Regions from separate parts of the Methylobacterium sp. WL7 genome, predicted to be linked through region 1. Evidence: predicted binding sites of a transcription regulator. Region 1 holds the regulator's gene; each other region holds the start of a gene.
What was found. Region 1 encodes LexA, which represses DNA repair genes until DNA is damaged. Its sites were predicted from a motif close to TGTTCNNNNTGTGTTCNG; they were not measured.
Positions count from the first base shown of each region.

Region 2: a site for LexA is predicted at 1,639-1,656, ahead of FV233_RS14785 (PA0069 family radical SAM protein). Genes of this name have one in related genera too.
Region 3: a site for LexA is predicted at 2,653-2,670, ahead of FV233_RS21845 (UvrD-helicase domain-containing protein). Genes of this name have one in related genera too.

Region 1 covers NZ_VRVG01000168.1:402-4,549, forward strand. Annotated here, with positions in the region: gene FV233_RS26360 (ComEC/Rec2 family competence protein) at 1-2,009, shown strand, start outside; gene lexA (transcriptional repressor LexA) at 2,003-2,722, opposite strand; gene FV233_RS26370 (biliverdin-producing heme oxygenase) at 3,043-3,642, shown strand; gene FV233_RS26375 (hypothetical protein) at 3,890-4,148, shown strand, end outside.
Region 2 covers NZ_VRVG01000051.1:10,150-14,297, forward strand. Annotated here, with positions in the region: gene FV233_RS14780 (HAMP domain-containing methyl-accepting chemotaxis protein) at 1-134, opposite strand, end outside; gene FV233_RS14785 (PA0069 family radical SAM protein) at 501-1,616, opposite strand; gene FV233_RS14790 (hypothetical protein) at 1,745-2,275, shown strand; gene FV233_RS14795 (amino acid permease) at 2,413-3,867, shown strand; gene moaB (molybdenum cofactor biosynthesis protein B) at 3,857-4,148, opposite strand, start outside.
Region 3 covers NZ_VRVG01000107.1:4,286-8,433, reverse strand. Annotated here, with positions in the region: gene FV233_RS21845 (UvrD-helicase domain-containing protein) at 279-2,642, opposite strand; gene FV233_RS21840 (hypothetical protein) at 2,958-3,686, opposite strand; gene FV233_RS21835 (hypothetical protein) at 3,885-4,148, opposite strand, start outside.

The sequences.
Region 1 (4,148 bases):
CGGCGCTCGCCCTCTGCCTGGCGCTGGCGGCCGGCTTCCTCGGTTTCGCGGCGGCGACCTGGCGGGTCTCGCAGGTCGCGGCGCCGATCCTCACCCGCACCACAATCGGACCGCTGACCGGGATGATCGAGGCGCTGGACGAGCGCGAGGTCGGCGCCCGGCTGGTGATCAGGGTCGAGAGCTTCGCCGGGCTCGAACCCGCAGTGAAGCCGGTTCGGGTGCGGGTCTCGTTCCGAAAGGCGCCATCCCTGCGGCCCGGGGATTTCATCGCCGCCACGGCAAGATTGCTGCCGCCGCCCGAGGCGGCACGACCGGGCGGCTACGACTTCGCGCGAGATGCCTACTTTCAGGGACTCGGCGCGGTCGGCTCGCTGATCGGTGCGATCACGGTTCGAGAGCCGCCCACACCGCCGCCTCTGCGCCTGCGCTTGGCGGCCTTGCTCGATGAGGCCCGCAACGCGCTGACGCGCCGGATCGCGCAGGCCGAGGGCGGGCAGGCGGGGGCCGTGGCGGCGGCCCTGGTCACGGGCAAGCGCGGCCTGATCGGACCGGCCGCCAATGACGCGCTCCGGGCGGCAGGCATCTATCACGTCGTTTCCATCTCGGGTCTCCACATGGTGCTGGCCGCCGGCGTGGTGTTCTGGCTGGTGCGGGCCGTCCTGGCGCTGATGCCGTATTGCGCGCTGGTCTGGCCGATCAAGAAGATCGCCGCCGGCTTCGCGATGCTGGGCGTCACCGCCTATTGCGCGTTCTCGGGATGGGACATCGCGGCCGAGCGCTCCCTGATCATGACGCTGATCATGCTCGGCGCGATCCTGGTCGACCGGCCGGCACTGTCCATGCGCAACCTCGCGCTGGCCGCCCTGATAGCCCTGGCGCGGGAACCCGAGGGCCTGCTTGGACCGAGCTTCCAGATGTCGTTCGGGGCGGTGGCCGGGCTGATCGCCTGTGCGCGGCTGATCGACGGGCGCCTGTTCCGGCGACCCGGGGCGGGGCGGATCGAGCGGCTCGTCGGCAGGGGACTCTCGGCCGTGATCGGCACCCTCGCGACGACCCTGGTGGCGCAGGTCGCGACGGCGCCGTTCGCCACCTACCATTTCCAGACGGTTCAGCCGTTCGGGCTGATCGGCAACGCCCTGACCTTGCCGCTGGTGTCCCTGGTCGTGATGCCGGCGGCGGTGATCGGGGTCCTGGCCTGTCCCTTCGCCCTGGACCGGCCGATCTGGTGGCTGATGGGACAGGCGGTGGGCGGGATGTTGGCGATCTCCGAGTGGATCGCCGGCTTCGATCGGGCCGTCCTGGTTGTGCCGGCCTTCGGCACCGGCGCGCTGGCGATGCTGGCCGCCGGGCTGCTGCTGGCGACGCTGCCGGTGTCGCGGCTGCGCTGGCTGGCCCTGCCGCCCGCCCTGCTCGGGCTCGGCCTCGCCGCCGTTCCGGAGCGCTTCGACCTGTACGTCGACCGGCAGGGCGGTGGCGCGGCCGTGCGTGGGCCGGACGGAGTCCTGTCGGCCCTCGGCAATCCTTCGGCTTTCGTGATGGAGCAGTGGCTGAAGGCGGATGGCGACGGGCGATCGGCCAAGGCAGTGATCCAGGTTGGGTCGGCCGTCGGACGGTGCGACAGGCTCGGCTGCACCGCGCGCCTGCCGGACGGCCGCGCAGTCGCCCTGGTCCGCGACCGGCGCGCCTTCCCGGAGGATTGCGCCAGGGCGGCCGTGCTGATCTCGCGGCTCGCCGCGCCGCCCACCTGCACGGGCCCGCTGGTGATCGACCGCCGGGTTCTCGCCGCCCGAGGCGCCGTCGCACTCCGGGCCGACCGGGACGGCTTCACGGCACGCTATACCCATGACACGGGGCGCGCCGTGCCTTGGCGGCCGTCGCCGGCTTTACGGCCCTCGCCTCTTGTCCCACGGCCGGAAACGCCGACGCCCGGTGAGCCGCTCCCGGCAGAGGCCGACGCACCCGGTCCCGAGGCCGCGCCGGGCGACGCGCCGGCCGAACCGCTTCAGTAGCGGCGGACGAGGCTGACGAGGCGGCCCTGGATCTGGACCCGGTCGGGCCCGAGAACGCGGGTCTCGTAGGCCGGGTTGGCGGCTTCGAGGGCGATCGAGGAACCCCGGCGGCGCAGGCGCTTCAGCGTCGCCTCCTCGTCGTCGATCAGCGCCACGATGATGTCGCCGGTATTGGCCGTGTCCTGCTTGCGGATCACCACGAGGTCGCCGTCGAGGATGCCGGCATCGACCATCGAATCGCCGCGGACCTCAAGGGCGTAATGCTCGCCGCCGGCCAGGAAGTCCGGCGACATGGTGATGGCGTGGCTCTGGTTCTGGATCGCCGAGACCGGCGTACCCGCCGCGATCCGGCCCATCACGGGGATCGAGATGGAACGGCCGCCGTCGTCGATCATCCGGGCGGTCGCGGGCTGCGCCGGCAGCTTGGACTTCCCGCCCTCGACCACGCTCGGAGTGAAGCGGCGGGGTTCCGCGGGCGGTGCGGCCGGCTGGGACAGGCTCTCGGGGATGCGGATCACTTCGATGGCACGCGCCCGGTTCGGAAGGCGCCGCAGGAAGCCGCGCTCCTCCAGGGCCGTGATCAGCCGGTGGATGCCCGATTTGGACTTCAGATCGAGGGCGTCCTTCATCTCGTCGAACGAGGGCGGGACGCCACATTCCTGCATGCGGCTCTGGATGAAACGCAGGAGGTCCAGCTGCTTGCGCGTGAGCATCGACGGGGGACTCGCGGCTTGGGGGACCGCATAGATGCGGTCGCGGAAACAAATCACGAACACGTTAAACGTTCCGCAAGTGTTCCGCAAGCGTGATCGGCCAAGCTTGATCGATCGGCTGTGTGCGGATGCGGCCGTTATGTGCCATGACGCGTCCGCGCCGCCATGGCAGAACCGGCCGAGCCGGATCGGCACGATCCCGGGTCAGCCTCGGTGATCTGAATCGCCGGAATGGTCCGGAGGCCGGGAGGGTCGGGGCGGCGCGGCGGGCCGCTCGTCCCGGCCCCTGGCACCTTGCCCGAACGACAGACATAGATCGCATGGACGCCGCATCATCCGACATCGCCGAGACCGGCAGCCGCGTGAAGCGCCTGAGAACGGCGACCGCGGCAGCCCATGATCAGCTCGACCGGCGCATCATGGCGGCAAAGCCGTTCGCGAGCCTCGAGCGCTACGCGTTGTTCCTTCAGATCCAGTACCGCTTCCATGCGGTCGTCGATCGGGTCTATCGCGATGGCGCGTTCGCACATGTCCTGCCCGATCTCGACGGCAGGCGGCGACTGCCCCTGATCCAGCAGGATCTGCGCGATGTCGGAGCGACCATCCCTGACGGCGCGTCCGAGGACCGACCCGGGACGATCGATCCGGCGCAGGGATTGGGCTGGCTCTACGTCGCCGAAGGCTCGAATCTCGGCGCGGCCATCCTCCTCAAGGAAGCCAGGGCGCTCGGCCTGTCGGAAACCCGCGGCGCCCGCCATCTCGCCGGACATCCCGAGGGACGCGGGTTGCATTGGCGGCACTTCACGGCCGCCCTCGACCGGGTCGAACTCGGGGAGGGCGGCGAGCAACGCGTCGCCGCGGGGGCGACGGAGGCGTTCCACTTCGTACGCCGGCTGGTCGGGGACGTCTTCGAAGGCTGATGCCGCCGCCCGGTCGGATCGTTCAGCGGCCCTGGCACAGCAACAGAACCTGTCACGCGTGCCATCCACCGGCGAGTGGGGCGATGACCGGTCGCCGACGCCCGGAACGGGGTCTCGGGCGACAAACGAATTGACTGGGCAAGCGGGGCCGTTTCAATGCGCCTTGATGCTTGCCCCGGAGGGCGGGACAGGCGGATCGTCCCGGCGGCTTCGAGACTGGGCTGGAATTGGGCTTGGAATGACGAGGATGCGACGCGCGGCTCTTCTGCCCATCGGTGTCGGGGCCGTCGGCCTGGCGCTGGCCGGCTGCACCACCGGGTTCTCGTATATCTCGCGCAACTACGTGGCGCTCACCCCGCAGGTGGTGACCATCGGCTGCAAGGAGCCCTACGAGGTCTACGACAACCGGCAGGTGCGCCGGATGCTGGTCGTCTCGAACGCCCTGCGCGAGTACACCGGCTGCAATCTCAGCGAGGTGCGGATCGATCCGGATCCGGCCGCGACCC
Region 2 (4,148 bases), on a different contig from region 1:
CTCCGATCCGCCTGCACCTGGGCTTCACGAAGGGTGGACACCTCCGAGGCGATCAGCATGGCGCTCATCGAGAACAGCGTCGCGCACAGGATCTTGCCGATCGTGAGTGTCGTGAGCTCGAATCCGGCAAACATAAGGGGTTGCCCACGAGACATCGGCGTCGGTTCCGTCACGGTGTTGATGCGGCACCGATCGATTTTTGATCCCGATTTGGAACAAATCTAAAGATCTTACGTCGGCGTAACCTCTGTGGATCCGAACGATGACGTTTGCAACTCGCTTTTATGACGATTTTTATCAGTTATGCTGTGATGACTAGGATCTTTGTTCGTGATGTCCGCAGAATATATCTCGATCAAGCCCCGATAACGGCTGGACTTTCGACCGACTCCGGCGCGCTGACATCTGCTTCCGGCGGCGGGCCGCTGTCATGAGCGAAGGCTCCGGTTCGTGCGGCCTGCGTCGGTGGAGCCATTGCGGCTGTGACGCGCCGCCGCGCTTCAGAACAGGGCGAGCTGCGCCCCGGGCTTGCGGAACGCCGCCGTGTTCAGCGCCATGCGCCCGAACGCGAAGCCGAGCCGCCCGCCCGCGAGGCGGACCCGCCGGCCGATCATCTCGGCATAGGCCCCCTCGCCGCGGAAGCGGTGGCCGAAGCGGGAATCGTTCTCGCGTCCGCCCCGGGCCTGCGCCAGCAACGCGAAGGCCCGGGCGCGGCGCTCGGGATAGTGCTCGGAGAACCAGTCGGCGACGAGGTCGGCGACCTCCCCCGGCAGGCGCAGCAGGGCATGGCCGATGCGGCTGGCGCCGTGGTCGCGGGCTTGGGCCAGGATCGCCTCGATCTCGTGGTCGGTCAGGCCCGGGATGATCGGCGAGACGTTGACCATCACGGGCACGCCGGCCTCGGACAGGCGCCGCATCGCGGCCAGCCGCTTCTCCGGCCGCGGCGCCCGCGGGTCGAGCAGGCGGGCGAGGCGCGGGTCCAGCGTCGGCAGCGAAACCGCCACGAGCACGAGGTTGTCCGCGGCCATCTCGGCCAGGATGTCGAGGTCGCGCAGGACGAGGTCGGACTTGGTGGTGATGCCGACGGGGTGACGCGCGGCCTGAAGCACCTCCAGCACCGCTCGGGTGATCCGGTACTCCCGCTCCACCGGCTGGTAGGGATCGGTGGCGGTCCCCAGCGCGATCGTCTCCGGCTGGTAGCCCGGCGCGGCGATCTCGCGCGCGAGCAGCTTGGCGGCATCGGGCTTGGCGAAGATCCGGGATTCGAAATCGAGGCCGGGCGAAAGCCCAAGCCAGGCATGCGTCGGGCGCGCGTAACAGTAGATGCAGCCGTGCTCGCAGCCGCGATACGGGTTCACCGAGCGGTCGAACGGGATATCGGGCGAGGTATTGCGGGCGATGATCCGCGCGGCCCGCTCCAGCGTCACCTGCGTGCGCAGGGTGGCGGGTATATCGGGTTCCCAATCGGGATCCTGGAAGACCTCGCGGCTGGCCGCCTCGTAGCGGCTCGTCGGGTTCGCCGTGGCACCCCGGCCGCGTCGGGCCTCCGGAGGCAACGTGCTCGATCCCAGACGCACAGGGGCGACGGGTGTCGAGCCTTTGGGAATCTTAGCCATGCCAGGCGCCTCGTGTTTCACGTGGAACATAGCGCGAACACAGCGCCTCCGGCGCCTCAATTTCAGGCAAACGCCGGCGAGCCCGGGCGAGACGCCGCGGCCCGGTTTACCGCCGCGCAGAATCGTCTATGGGCGCGCAGATGCTCTCCGCGGTGACCTACCTGGCCGACCCGGCCGATCCGGACGCGATCGACCGCCTCGCCGACACGCTCAGCGTGCTGGTGTCGGGCGTGGCCGGCGGTCTGGTCGGCGACGCCGTGATCGTGACCGGCCGGGACAGCGACGCGGCGGCCGCCATCGCGGACGCCACCGGGGCGGCCCTGGTGCTCCACCGGGGCAAAGATCCCTATGGGGCCGGGGCCGCGCAGGCGCGACGGGATTGGGTGCTGTGCCTGGAAGCCGGGGATGTTCCGGCCGAAGGCTGGATCCGCACCCTCGACCGCTTCATCGGCACCGCCCGGCCGGAAACCGGCCTCGGCCGCCTCCACCGCCCCGCCTCGGGCTGGGCCGGCCGCGCCGTCGGCCGGATCGAGGGGATCCTGGGCGCGCGGCAGGCCCGGGCCGGCGACGTGGTGCGGCGTGAGGCGCTGCGGGCCGGCGCGGCGTTCGCACCCCGGCTCAAGGTCCGGCCGCTCATCGCCCGGATCGACAGGCCCTGATCGACAGAATGTCGCAGCTCGTCTTGTCGTTATTGACTGAAAGTGTCCGAAAATTCCTGGCGTGACGGCAGGAAACTTGCTGAATAAGTCGTTGCTGGCGCGCCAATTCCCTGCGCGCCGCCGGGAGGGATGCGACGATGGACTCCTCGGGCCTGATGGGGCGGAAGTCCGTCGACGACATCCTGGAGAGCGGCGAGGGCGAGCAGCAGCTCTCGAAGTCGCTCGGCGCCCTGTCGATCACCGCGATGGGCATCGGCGCGATCATCGGCGCCGGCATCTTCGTGCTCACCGGCACGGCGGCGGCCCAATATGCCGGGCCGGGCATCATGCTGTCCTTCGTGCTCGGCGGCATCGCCTGCGCGTTCGTCGGCCTCTGCTACTCCGAGATGGCCGCGCTGATCCCGGTGGCGGGATCGAGCTACACCTACACCTACGCCACGCTCGGCGAGTTCTTCGCCTGGCTGATCGGCTGGGACTTGATCCTCGAATACGCCATGGGCGCGGCCACGGTGGCGGTGGGCTGGTCGGGCTACGTCACGAGCCTCCTGAAGGACGTCGGCCTCGTGATCCCGGCCCGGTTTGCACATGCGCCGGGCACGGCGATCGACGGCGGCGGCACCGCCCTGTTCAACCTGCCGGCGGTGGTGATCGTGGCCCTGGTTACGATCCTGCTGATGCGCGGCACCAAGGAATCGGCGCGGTTCAACAACATCATGGTGGCCGTGAAGCTCACCGTGGTGGTGGCCTTCATCGCGCTCGGCTGGGGCCATGTCGATACCGCCCACTGGAGCCCGCTGATCCCGCCCAACGAGGGTACCTTCGGGGAGTACGGCTACAGCGGCATCCTGCGCGGCGCGGGCGTGGTGTTCTTCGCCTTCATCGGCTTCGACGCGGTGTCCACAGCCGCCCAGGAGGCGCGCAAGCCACAGAAGGACATGCCGATCGGCATCCTCGGCTCGCTGATCGTCTGCACGATCCTGTACGTGCTGGTGGCCGCGGTCCTCACCGGGCTGGTGCCCTACAAGGAGCTGAACGTCCCCGACCCGATCGCCAAGGGCGTCGACGTGATCGGCATCGGCTGGTTCGCCCTGCTGATCAAGCTCGGGGCGCTCACCGGCCTGACCACGGTGATCCTGGTGCTGCTCTACGGCCAGAGCCGGATCTTCTTCACGATGGCCAATGACGGGTTGCTGCCGAAGCTGTTCGCCCACGTCCACCCGACCTATCAGACCCCGTATCGCAGCCAGGCGCTGATCGGGACCGTGGTCGCCCTCGTGGCGGCACTGGTGCCGATCAACATCCTGGGCGAGATGGTGAGCATCGGAACGCTGGCCGCCTTCATCCTGGTCTGCGGCTCGGTGATCTACCTGCGGCGGACCGACCGGCACATGAAGCGGCCGTTCCGGGTTCCCGCCGTGCCGGTGGTGCCGATCCTCGGAATCCTGTTCTGCCTGCTGCTGATGGCCGGCCTGCCCCTCGATACCTGGCTGCGCCTGGTGATCTGGATGGCGATCGGGCTGGTCGTGTATTTCTTCTACGGCCGCAGGCATTCGGTCCTGCGCCGCAAGGAAGGCAACGCGGTCACGCCGTGATGCTGGCACCCCGCCGCAGGTGCTCGTCGAGCCGCGGCATGATCTCGACGAAGTTGCAGGGGCGGTGCCGATAGTCGAGCTGCTGCGCCAGGATGCCGTCCCAGGCGTCCCGGCAGGCCCCGGGCGAGCCCGGCAGCACGAACAGGTAGGTCGCCTGCGCGACTCCGGCGGTGGCCCGGGATTGCAGGGTCGAGGTGCCGATCTTGTCGTACGAGATGCGGTGGAACACCGCGGAAAAACCCTCCATCCGCTTCTCGAACAGCGGCTCCAGGGCCTCCGGG
Region 3 (4,148 bases), on a different contig from region 1:
AGGTCTGCTCTCGCAGAGAGCCGGGTGAGGGATCAGGTCTTTCCGGAGAGGTCGCATCCCTCACCCCAACCCTCTCCCGCACGGGAGAGGGGGCGCGTCGCGGCTTTCGCAAGCCGATGTGTGAATGAGAAAGCCCGCAGAGGAGGGGAGGGAGAGCGCGCGTCTGCCGCGCTGCGACGTCTCCTGCCGCCGAGAAGGATCCGGGCTGCGATGCGGGAATGTGCAGGCCAGCACGGGTGAAGCCGGCCGAGCCGAACGTCCGGGCTCGGCCGGCGGGACTAGCTCGTTCCAGCCTGGATGAAGCTGTCGAGGACCATCTTCCGGCCGGCCTTGTCGAAGTCGACGGTGAGCTTGTTGCCGTCCACGCCCGCGATGGTCCCGGGGCCGAACTTCATGTGGAAGACCCGCTGGCCGTCCTGGAACGCGGACGGCGTACCGCTCGACTTGGCGATCAATTCGCCCTCGATCTGGCGCGGGCCGCCGGACCGTCCGCCGGGCGCGCTGCCGAAGCCGGACCGGTTCCCGGCGCCGGCCGCGGTGTTGGCCTGGGCGCGCTGCCAGCCGGGCGTGCCGTAGCTCGATCCGAACGGCGTCGGGTTGCGGTCGAACCGCGAGGCGCCGGCCGAGAAATGTGCGGGCGCCTCGACCACGTCGACCGCCGATTCCGGCAACTCGTCGATGAACCGGGACGGGATGGTGGAGGACCACAGGCCGTGGATCCGCCGGTTGACCGCAAACGACAGCTTCGCGCGCTTGCGCGCCCGGGTGAGGCCGACATGGGCGAGGCGGCGCTCTTCTTCGAGGCCGGCCCGGCCGCTCTCGTCGAGCGCCCGCTGGTTGGGGAACAGGCCGTCCTCCCAGCCGGGCAGGAACACGGTGTCGAATTCCAGGCCCTTGGCGGCGTGGAGCGTCATGAGCGACACCCGCTCGGCGCCCTCGGCCTCGGAGGCTTCCATCACCAGGGAGACGTGCTCCAGGAAGGCCGCCATGTCGGGGAATTCTTCCATGGAGCGGACGAATTCCTTCAGGTTCTCCAGGCGGCCGGCGGCGTCGGCGGAGCGGTCCTTCTGCCACATCTCGGTGTAGCCGGATTCCTCCAGGATGGTCTGGGCGACCTCGCTGTGCGGCTGGGTCTCCACCAGCCGGGCCCACCGCGAAAAACTCTCGGTGAGCGCCCGCAGGGTGGCCCGGACCCGGGGCTTGAGCTCGTCGGTCTCGCACAGGCGCTGGGCGGCGATCCGCAGCGGCAGGCGGTTGGCCCGGCCGAAGGTGTGGAGCTGCTGCAGGGTCGCGTCGCCGAGACCGCGCTTGGGCGTGTTCACGATCCGCTCGAAGGCGAGGTCGTCGCTGACGTTCATGGTGACGCGCAGGTAGGCCAGCGCGTCGCGGATCTCGGCCCGCTCGTAGAAGCGCGGGCCGCCGACCACCCGGTAGGGCAGCCCGAGCTGGACGAACCGGTCCTCGATCTCGCGCATCTGCGCCGAGATCCGCACCAGCACGGCGATCTCCGACAGGGGGTGCTGCTTGGACTGCAGGGATTCGATCGATTCGGCGAGCTGGCGCGCCTCCTCCTCGGAATCCCAGGCGCCGGTCACGGTGACGCGCTCGCCCGGCTCGTCCTCGGTGCGCAGGGTCTTGCCGAGCCGGCTCTCGTTCTTGGCGATCAGCCCCGAGGCGGCGGCCAGGATGTGCCCGGTGGAGCGGTAGTTGCGCTCCAGCCGCACCACCACGGCGCCCGGAAAGTCGTGCTCGAACCGCAGGATGTTGTCGACCTCGGCGCCCCGCCAGCCGTAGATCGACTGGTCGTCGTCGCCCACGCACGCGATGTTTTTTCGTGATTGCGCGAGCAGCCGCAGCCACAGGTACTGGGCAACGTTGGTGTCTTGGTACTCGTCCACCAGGATGTAGCGGAACCGGTCCTGGTAATTGGCGAGGATGTCCGGGTTCTCGCGCCAGAGCTTGAGGCACAGGAGCAAAAGATCGCCGAAATCGACGGCGTTCAGCGTCGCGAGCCGGGCCTGGTAGGCGGTGTAGAGCGCGCCGCCCTTGCCGAACGCGAAGGACGCGGCCTCGCCCGGCGGCACCTGCTCGGGCGAGAGGCCGCGGTTCTTCCAGCCGTCGATGGTGTGGGCGAGCGCACGGGCCGGCCAGCGCTTCTCGTCGATGTTCTGGTCGGCGATCACCTGCTTCATCAGGCGCAGCTGGTCGTCGGTGCCGAGGATCGTGAAGTCCGATTTCAGCCCGACCAGCTCGGCATGCCGGCGCAGGATCTTGGTGCCGATGGCGTGGAAGGTGCCGAGCCAGGGCATGCCCTCGCCGGCCGGGCCGATCAGCGCGCCGATCCGGAGCTTCATCTCCCGGGCGGCCTTGTTGGTGAAGGTCACCGACAGGATGTCGAACGGGCGGGCGCGGCCGGTGGCGATCAGGTGGGCGATCCGGGTGGTCAGCACCCGGGTCTTGCCGGTGCCGGCCCCGGCCAGCACCAGCACCGGACCCTCCGTCGCCTCGACGGCGCGGCGCTGCTCGGGGTTGAGCCCTTCGAGATAGCTGGCGGCGTCCCGCCGGAGGGCGCCCATGGCGCGGGCGGCGATGGAGGTCTGAGCGCCGTCCCCGGCGGGCTGCGCGTGCGGGCCATTCTGCATTCCGCTTCCCTGGACCAAATCGCGAACGGCGTCGAGGGTGTTCGGGGCGGGATGCGACCGGAGCGTTTGGGGCGAGAAGAGAGATCTCTCCTATCAGCAGGCGGTTCGTGGCGCGCTGTGTTCTGAGGGCGGCCTTGATCTCCGTGGACGTTCGAGCATTCAATTTCGATCCGGTGCGGACGTTTTGTGATGTGCGCTTCGGGCGCACGCTTGAGTCTGGATGACTCTCGCTAGGCTAACGTACTTCGACGTAAGGGATGGTCTCCTCTGAGGTTGCGAAAACCGTTGCGAGCAGAGCAGAAAATAGAAATCGCGTCATGTGGCGAACTTATCGAACACGTTGAGCAGAAGCATCTCAATGTGGGCGGCTACCGCGTTAGCGCCGACCTTCAGACTGTTCGGGTGACCACATCCGTTCCGCAGATTTAGGCCAGCCGCGAGTTGCGCCTTTACGTTCTTCCCGACCATCCCGACGGCTGCGATGCGGTCGAGGAAATCATTTTCCTTCATGCGCCCGAGATCGTCCGTGGTCACCGCGATCTTCCACTTTCCATCGACCTTCTTCGCCTCGGTGTTGAAAGCGGCCAGATGGTTGGTCACCACTTCGTTGTGCATCACGCCAACGGCGGCGAGCCACGACATGACGATGGCCGACCGGTAAAGGGCCGCCTCGTGGCACTGGATGGCCTCGGCCACGAAAGCGCGGGTCGTGTCGTCCTTAATCGAGGCCAAGTGCTTGCGCAGATCCTGGGCGACTTTTGCGGCGGCGGTAGGGAGCTTGCTGACGCCGAGTTCTTCGAGACGCGCATGGCCCTTCTCAGACACCTCATAGCCGCCGGGCAACCTGAGAGTTGTATCCCTCGCCTTTGTCAGCACGTCGGCGATGTTCCACGTCTTCATGTTACAGCCGGCTTCCTGTGCCTGCGCAACGATGGCGGGGTTCTTCACTGGTTGGCCCAAGCTCGCGATGACGAGGAGGACCTTGTCGGCTCGGGATAGGCCGTCGCGCTGAAGGACAAGCTTGAGATCGTCAGGACTGAGCAAGTTTGGCCCTCAACTGTACCAGTTCGCTCGCGGAAAGGGATATCTGATCGCCCGTCATGGTCATTAATATTTTCCCAGCGACGAGCCTCTGCAAGATCACACTTAAATTTCCACTCATTGCTTGATTGTAATATCCATTGGCTTGTGCATATCGGCGAGCAGCTCCTTGCGGGTAAAACTTTTTCGACCTTGGCACAGTTAAAGGTGGGCGGCAGCGGCGAGCGCGACATCTCTTGCAGACTTGGCGCCGAGCCGAGCGGCGACGGTCTGCACCGAGAGATTAGTAATAACGTCGGGAACGTCCCTGCTTTCTTCCGCATTCTCTGGATCGTTAACTGGCGGCAGGGCGTCGAAGGTGCCGGGAGGCGCGGCACTGGCCAACGACTCGATATGGCTGAATAGGTCCTTCACGGCCTCATTGTCGTAGATGGCTTCGCCTTCGTACTCGAATTCGATGTGACC